Regions from separate parts of the Jeotgalibaca sp. A127 genome, predicted to be linked through region 1. Evidence: a T-box and tRNA genes for the amino acid it is inferred to sense, from the RefSeq annotation. Region 1 holds a T-box; the other holds one or more tRNA genes.
What was found. A T-box is a leader RNA that pairs with one kind of tRNA and senses whether it is charged. The one in region 1 lies ahead of leuS (leucine--tRNA ligase), so its partner is inferred to be a tRNA-Leu.

Region 1 (3,853 bases):
AGACTACGAGAAAGTAACAAGCTAACAAAGAGCTACTACCAAAAATATAGGGTAGTAGCTCCTTGAAAAAATTAGTTAGCAACGATATTTACAAGTTTACCGGGAACAGCGATAACTTTCCGGACTTGTTTTCCATCAATTGCTTCTTTCACTTTCTCGTCAGCCAATGCAATACCTGTCAGCTCTTCTTTTGAGGCAGCTGCTGGAACGTTGCGGCGTGCTTTCACTTTACCATTTACCTGAAATACAACTTCAACCTCATCTTCAACCAAGTACTTTTCGTCATAAGTCGGCCAATCAGCTTTTGTTACACTCGTTGTGTGCCCCAATTTCTTCCAGATTTCTTCCGTCATATGTGGTGCAATTGGTGCCAGAACTTGAACAAACCCTTCGATATATTCAATCGGTAAAGCATCTACTTTGTTTGCTTCGTTAACAAAAATCATCATTTGTGAAATGGCAGTATTAAAGTGCAATTGTTCATAGTCTTCCGTTACTTTTTTAATGGTTTGGTGGTAAACCTTATCCAGTTCGCCACGGTTCACTTTAGTAATGCGGTCACGAACATTGCCTTCTTCATCGATGATTAAACGCCATGCCCGATCCAGGAAACGACGGCTTGCTTCAATCCCTTTTTCGCTCCAAGCTGTACTTGCATCCAGTGGTCCCATAAACATTTCATATAGACGTAACGTATCTGCACCATATGCTTCCACGATATCATCAGGATTTACTACGTTCCCTTTAGATTTAGACATTTTTTCGTTGTTTTCACCCAGAATCATCCCTTGGTTGAACAATTTTTGGAAGGGTTCTTTTGTTTTTACGATGCCTAGGTCATAAAGGAATTTATGCCAGAAACGCGCGTACAACAAGTGAAGTACCGCGTGCTCTGCTCCACCAATATACAAATCAACATTTTGCCAGTATTCCATCGCATCTTCTCCAACCAACGCCTCTTCGTTGTGTGGGTCCATGAAACGCAAGAAGTACCATGAGCTACCTGCCCATTGAGGCATCGTATTTGTATCACGACGACCTTTCAAACCTGTTTCTGGATCGGTGACATTAACCCAATCAGAAATGTTTGCCAACGGAGATTCCCCCGTACCACTTGGCTTGATTTTATCCGTTTTTGGAAGTAGCAATGGCAATTCTTCTTCAGGAACAGTTGTCGTTGTTCCATCTTCCCAGTGAATAACAGGAATTGGCTCACCCCAATAACGTTGACGGGCAAATAGCCAGTCACGCAGACGGTAAGAAACTACGGATTCCCCTACGCCTTCTTTTACTAACCATTCATTCATTTGGCTAATTGCCGTTTCTTTATCCAATCCATTCAAAAATTCAGAGTTGATATGTGGACCATCACCTACAAATGCTTGTTCAGAAACATTGCCACCTTCCAAAACCGCAATGATTTCCAATCCGAATTTTGTTGCAAATTCATAGTCACGTTGGTCATGTGCGGGAACAGCCATAATCGCTCCAGTACCATAAGTAGATAGAACATAATCAGAAATCCAGATAGGCATTTCTTTTCCGTTTACAGGATTGATTGCGTAAGCTCCGGTAAATACTCCTGTTTTTTCTTTTGCCAAGTCTGTACGATCCAAATCACTTTTTGTTGCAATGGAATCAACATAGGCTTTCACTTCCGCCGCTTGTTCTGGGCTCATAATTTCTTGAACCAGTGGTAGTTCTGGTGCCATGACCGCATAAGTTGCTCCAAACAATGTATCCGGACGTGTTGTGAAAACAGTGAATTCCTTGTCAGTGTCCTTAATTTTGAATGTGACATTCGAACCTTCAGAACGTCCAATCCAGTTACGTTGCATATCTTTAATGCTATCTGGCCAGTCTACAAGTTCCAAATCTTCCAGCAAACGCTCTGCGTAGGCAGTAATTTTAAGCATCCATTGACGCATTGGTTTACGATATACTGGGTGGCCCCCACGTTCGCTCACGCCATCAACAACTTCTTCATTCGCCAAAACGGTTCCCAATGCTGGACACCAGTTAACGGAAACTTCTGCTTCATAAGCCAAACCTTTTTCATAAAGTTTAGTAAAAATCCATTGGGTCCATTTATAGTAATCTGGATCTGTCGTATTAATTTCACGATTCCAATCATAACTGAAACCTAGTGATTGAATTTGACGTTTGAACGTTTTGATATTATGCGCTGTAAACTCGGCAGGATCATTTCCTGTATCCAATGCATATTGTTCCGCTGGCAAACCAAATGCATCCCATCCCATTGGATGAAGAACATTAAAACCTTGCGCACGTTTCATCCGAGCGACAATATCTGTGGCAGTGTAGCCTTCAGGATGCCCTACATGCAAACCCTGTCCAGAAGGATAAGGAAACATATCCAAAATATAGTATTTTGGTTTTTCTGAGGGCTGTTCCGTTTTGAATGTTTCATTAGCCTCCCAATATTTTTGCCATTTTTTTTCAATCGTATTGTGATTATAAGACATGACTATTCTCCTTTAGTGATCATTTTCTCAATAAAAAAACCTATAGACTTCCCCCTTTGGAAAGTCTATAGGACGAATTTTCGTGGTACCACCTATAATTAGTTCTCTTCATGCCAATAACGCGACGAGACGGTAATGCTTACTCAAAAAATTCAGCATTACAACTTATAGGTGAGTTCAAAAATGTCATCCATGCATTTTCACCGTCCATGCACTCTCTACAGGAATCAATCTCCTACTAATCCTATTCACAGTTTTTTTATTATTTGCCTTATTTTAGCAGATGAAGCAGGTATTTTCAAGAACCCTTACTTGACCCGTAGATTTTGGCCTGGATAGATTGTATTGCTCGTAATATCGTTCCATTCCATCAGTTGTGTTACAGAGATACCGTTGATGCGAGCGATAGTATAAAGTGTATCTCCAGATTTAACTGCATAACTGGTTGTCGAAACTGCCTTCTCAGCTTTTTCTATTACTGGGGTATTAGCCTTCAACACCAAGCCTTGTCCTACAAAAATAATATCGGAAGATAGATTGTTCCACTCTTTTATTTGTGCAACACTGACGCCGGCATTTGTGGCTACTTTATATAAAGTATCTCCCTGTTTAACCGTATAGTTTTGTCCACTTACTGCAGTTTCCACGGGTTGCTGCTCCACAACGGTAGCTTTATTAGAAAACAGTACTTGACCTGGATAAATGATGTCTGAACTTAACTGATTGACACTTTTTAACTGTGAGACAGTCAATTCCAGTTGAGAAGCAATTTTATAAAGGGTATCTCCATTTTTAACCGTGTAACTGGAAGTCGTTGTTTCTTTTTGAACAGGCGGCGTCACGGGCGTTACAGTCTTATTATCCGTTTCAGTAACTGTAGTGGTCGTTTTACCGGTAACTAAAGTTTGTCCTGGATAGATAATATCCGTTGATAAATTGTTTGTCTTCTTCAATTCTGCCACGGTCACTCCAAACTGAGAAGCAATCTTGAATAAAGAGTCACCCTTTTGAACTGTATAGGATTGTTTGCTTTTTTCTTCTTTAGGGGCAGGCACATTATCCTGCGTTGCTGGAATAGTATTTATTTTCGTAGCTTTCAATTGTTGGCCAGGATAAATCACATCTGATTGTAAGTTGTTCACTGATTTTAGTTCAGCGACAGTTACCCCCAAGTTACTTGCAATTTGGAAAAGTGTGTCACCTTTTTTCACGGTATAATCTGACCCACTAACTATAGGTTTGACTGTTTCTTGCCCAGTCGCCGGTTTAGTCGACGTTGCTTGATTGGAAACTTTAAGTCCTTGTCCCGGATGGATAAAATCACTCTTCAATCCATTCCAATTTTTCAGCTGCGCTACAGTCACATT
Region 2 (3,853 bases), on a different contig from region 1:
AATTAGCCCGCCGCCGTCGGCTTGCTTTGGAAAAGATGGAAGCGCATAAGGAAACGACCGGAGAAGAGTTGGAACTGTCGTCCTTCCGCAACGTCCAGAAGGCGAAAGAGATGGTCGCGAAGTACAACCGCAAAATCCGGAATCAGCGCAACGATTATCTGCACAAGTACACGACCCACCTCGTCCAAAACTACGACACTATCGTCCTGGAGGATTTACGCACCCAAAACATGATGAAGAACCGGAAACTTTCCCGCTCCATCGCGGACGCCAGCTGGGCGATAATCAAGTCCATGCTGGCATACAAGTGCGCGTGGTATGGAAAGAACCTGGTCCTGGTTAACGCGTCTTACACGAGCCAGGATTGTTCTGCCTGCGGGCGTCCGGACGGAAAGAAGCCGCTCCACATCCGCGAATGGACCTGTCCGGGATGCCACGCGCATCACGACCGGGATATCAATGCCGCAAGGAATATCCTTGCCAAAGCGTCCGCCGGACGGTAAACGGCACGAGCCAGGGACTGGCTCTGGTCAAGAGACGTACCCGCTGCCCGTTGGAAACCCATCGGGTAAGGCAGCGTTGTTCCCAGAAGCTCGGGCATTCATGCCCGAGTAGTTCACCTGGGATTTAGAAAGGCTGAATGAAGCATGAATCAAATGATGTTACAACAACTAGTTGAGGATATTTCCTTAAAATATTTTTCCCGTCCGTTTTTACACCAAGCAACTTTCAACCCACGTTTGAAAACGACCGGGGGGCGCTATCTATTACGTAGTCATAATCTCGATTTCAATAAAAGGGTTTGGGAATTATATGGAAGAGAAGAGTTAATTTCTGTTATAAAGCACGAACTTTGTCATTACCATTTACATTTGGAAGGGAAAGGTTATCGTCATAGGGATCAAGATTTTAAGCAGTTATTAGCTGCGACAGGTGGTAGTCGCTACGTGAAGGATTTACGCTCTGAACTTGAAAAAGAAAAATTGCTTCATTATATGTGTTCAGATTGTGGGCAAATGATCCCAAGGAAAAAGAAAATAAATACCGCTAAATATGTATGTGGACGATGCAAAGGAAAGTTGACTTTGAAAATAATGTGAAACATGGGGATGAAGAGGATGGACTATTCCAAAGAAGAGCTGCTCGAAGCAAAAAGACAAATTGCTTCGATATTACATAAATTGAGGGAAACGTTGAAGACACTAAAAGCGAAAGAAAATAGCGAAAGATACAAATCACAAATTACTTTGGCTAAACGGCGAATAACGGCTTTCGAAATAGCAATAGATTTGATCGAGAAGGAATTAAAGACCTAAGGTAACAAAGAAACCAGGAACAGGTTTTGATAACAGTCTGTACAAGACTCTGTAAAATCCAAATAGTTGTGCATTTTTTTACTTACACTGCAATTTTTTTCTAACAGTTTTGTTTTCGCAAACAATTATTTATACAAAAAAAGCCACCCGATTAGGTGGCTTTAATAATTTATCGTATGCGGCCAAGAGGACTTGAACCTCCACGGGGTTGCCCCCACCAGCCCCTCAAGCTGGCGCGTCTGCCATTCCGCCATGACCGCGCAACTATTTCAGTATAGGTCTGAAAACGATTTTTGTCAACACAAAAAAACGTGTTCCAACGATAGTTTGTTGGAACACGGAAAATTTATTAATAGCCTAGTTTCTTCGTTTTAGGCAGGAATAAAGTAGGCGTGGTGCGAACAATGACCAACAATACAACGACTGTAAAAGTAGCTGTAGCAAAGGCACTGGCACCATTCATAACGATTGAATAAAACCAAGGGCTCCATCCTTCTGGTGCGTATTGCCCCCAGAAATAATAACCAGCGATTGTATGCCAGAAGAATCGAGCTGCGGTTCCGACAACAGAAGCGAGAACTATATATAGGCTAGCGCGAAATTTATCATCTGACTGCATCATTTTTTGTGTTTTGCTGGACCAAATTCCGGCAAACCCACTGAATCCGAATGCAACAAAATATTCAATAAAACCTTGCAGAGGAGTCAGGATGTCTGCATTTGCGACAAAAATATGCATGATTCCCCATAGAAAACTTGCTACCATACCGGGAACAAAGCCACGACGTAGGGCATATAAGATTAGTACAGGCTGGCCAACTGTAATAGTGAAGCTCGGACCAATCTCTAGTGGGACGAACGATAACGCCGTAGCTAAGGCTGCCATTATTGTGGCTTCAATCCAGACATTTAAATTTTTTGACATAAAAAAATCTCCTCCTTATTGTAGAATGGAACTAACCTACTACAAAGGAGGAGAAAACAATTATTAACGTGTTCTCAACTCACACAATCCCTACGCTCGCATTAACGAAACAGGTTCAGAGGGTTAGAATTCTCATTCAATCTCAGCCGTTTCCGGCTCCCCTTTGTGATAAGTGTCCTATTCAATTGTATATAGCTTACCATAGCCGATAAAACAATGCAACACAATCGTTTAATCTGTACTATTTTCTAATGTACGATTAAATTTTTCCTCGAAATTTTTTTTCTTGCGGAAATTGATAATAAAGTCGATGAGGGCACCTGTAAATAACCCGATTCCAAAGCCCCAATTTATTTCATTAAATAAATAACCGATGATCAAGCCAGCGAACATCCCGATTGTTGAGAATGTATACGAATTAACGTGTTCAGTTTGTTTAGTTTCTGTCTCTTTTTTATAATTACCCACAGAAGGGTGGATAATAGATGTTTTCGTTTGGATATTTTTTCGTTGGATGTTAGATCCTTTTTTCTTTGCCAAAAAAATCTCATTCCTTTTCTAATGTATTTATTTGCTAGTATAACAAATAAAGTTGCCTTGCCGCAACGTCAGAAAGGAACCTTCCATCTTATTCTTCGCCCGGTTCCATGTCGACTGAATCTTCTTCCTTGAAATCCAATACACCATCTTGAAGCATTTTGAAGGCATCATCTTTAGGTGTATAGCCAATGTCAAAATGCGCCTGGGAAATATCCATGCGCGGGAAGCGATTGTTCGAGACGCCATTGACCAATAAGAAAGGTTCAGCCAATTCGGCTTCCAGGCAGCAATCGATTAGATGGCACATGTCTCTTTTGGACAAATATATGGCAAGTCCGTCCATATCTGTTACACCGGGTTCAATTTTACTATCAAAACCGCCAATTCTGATTCCAATCGCTTCTTGCTTGGAAGTATAGGCATGGAAACTAGCCAATGCTTCCATGTATACTTTTGAAACACCATATGCATCTGCCGGTTTTGGATAATCTGATGTTTTTACTTGAACATTTTTAGGATATCCCATAATTGCGTGCACAGAGCTGGCAAAAATAATGCGTTTAACGTTGCTTTTTATAGCCGCTTCGAATAAATTATGGGGAACTTTATAATTTAAATCGAGTAAGGTACCGTAAAAATCTGCTTCAGGACTAGGATCACCGGCCAAATGGATAACGTACTCAATATCAGTCAACAAGTCATTCCAATTTTCTGGTTTGACTAAATCGATATCCAAATAAATGAGTCCTTCGAGTAATGTATCAGACAAATTAGTAAATTCGACATCAACTAAAGTTAGTTCATGATTTGGTTTTAAATATTCGGTTAATACGGTCCCTATATTCCCGTTAGCACCAGTAATCAATATTTTAGCCATTTTACATACCTCCTGCACGTTTATAGACTAAATTTATAAATATAGAAATTAAATGTCAATTAAAAGCCATCGAAAATGAAAGAAAGTATTCAACTTTTAGGATATACTACATTCACACATAAAATACCGAGGGGGGACCGAGTAATGCCGAATATGGATTACGAACTTTATATGGATACAGCGGTACTCGCTGGG

Region 2: it has a tRNA-Leu gene. The T-box ahead of leuS (leucine--tRNA ligase) is inferred to sense a tRNA for this amino acid. The anticodon was not compared.

What each region holds. Positions count from the first base shown of each region.
Region 1 is NZ_JBQPRC010000004.1:225,275-229,127, forward strand. It holds gene leuS (leucine--tRNA ligase) at 72-2,486, opposite strand; T-box leader at 2,552-2,747, opposite strand; gene ACTVAI_RS06680 (LysM peptidoglycan-binding domain-containing protein) at 2,795-3,853, opposite strand, start outside.
Region 2 is NZ_JBQPRC010000006.1:622-4,474, forward strand. It holds partial or broken gene ACTVAI_RS07375 (RNA-guided endonuclease TnpB family protein) at 1-503, shown strand, start outside; gene ACTVAI_RS07380 (SprT family protein) at 648-1,100, shown strand; gene ACTVAI_RS07385 (hypothetical protein) at 1,119-1,316, shown strand; tRNA gene ACTVAI_RS07390 (tRNA-Leu) at 1,494-1,576, opposite strand; gene thiT (energy-coupled thiamine transporter ThiT) at 1,666-2,241, opposite strand; TPP riboswitch at 2,312-2,414, opposite strand; gene ACTVAI_RS07400 (hypothetical protein) at 2,473-2,781, opposite strand; gene ACTVAI_RS07405 (NAD-dependent epimerase/dehydratase family protein) at 2,870-3,658, opposite strand; gene ACTVAI_RS07410 (threonine/serine ThrE exporter family protein) at 3,803-3,853, shown strand, end outside.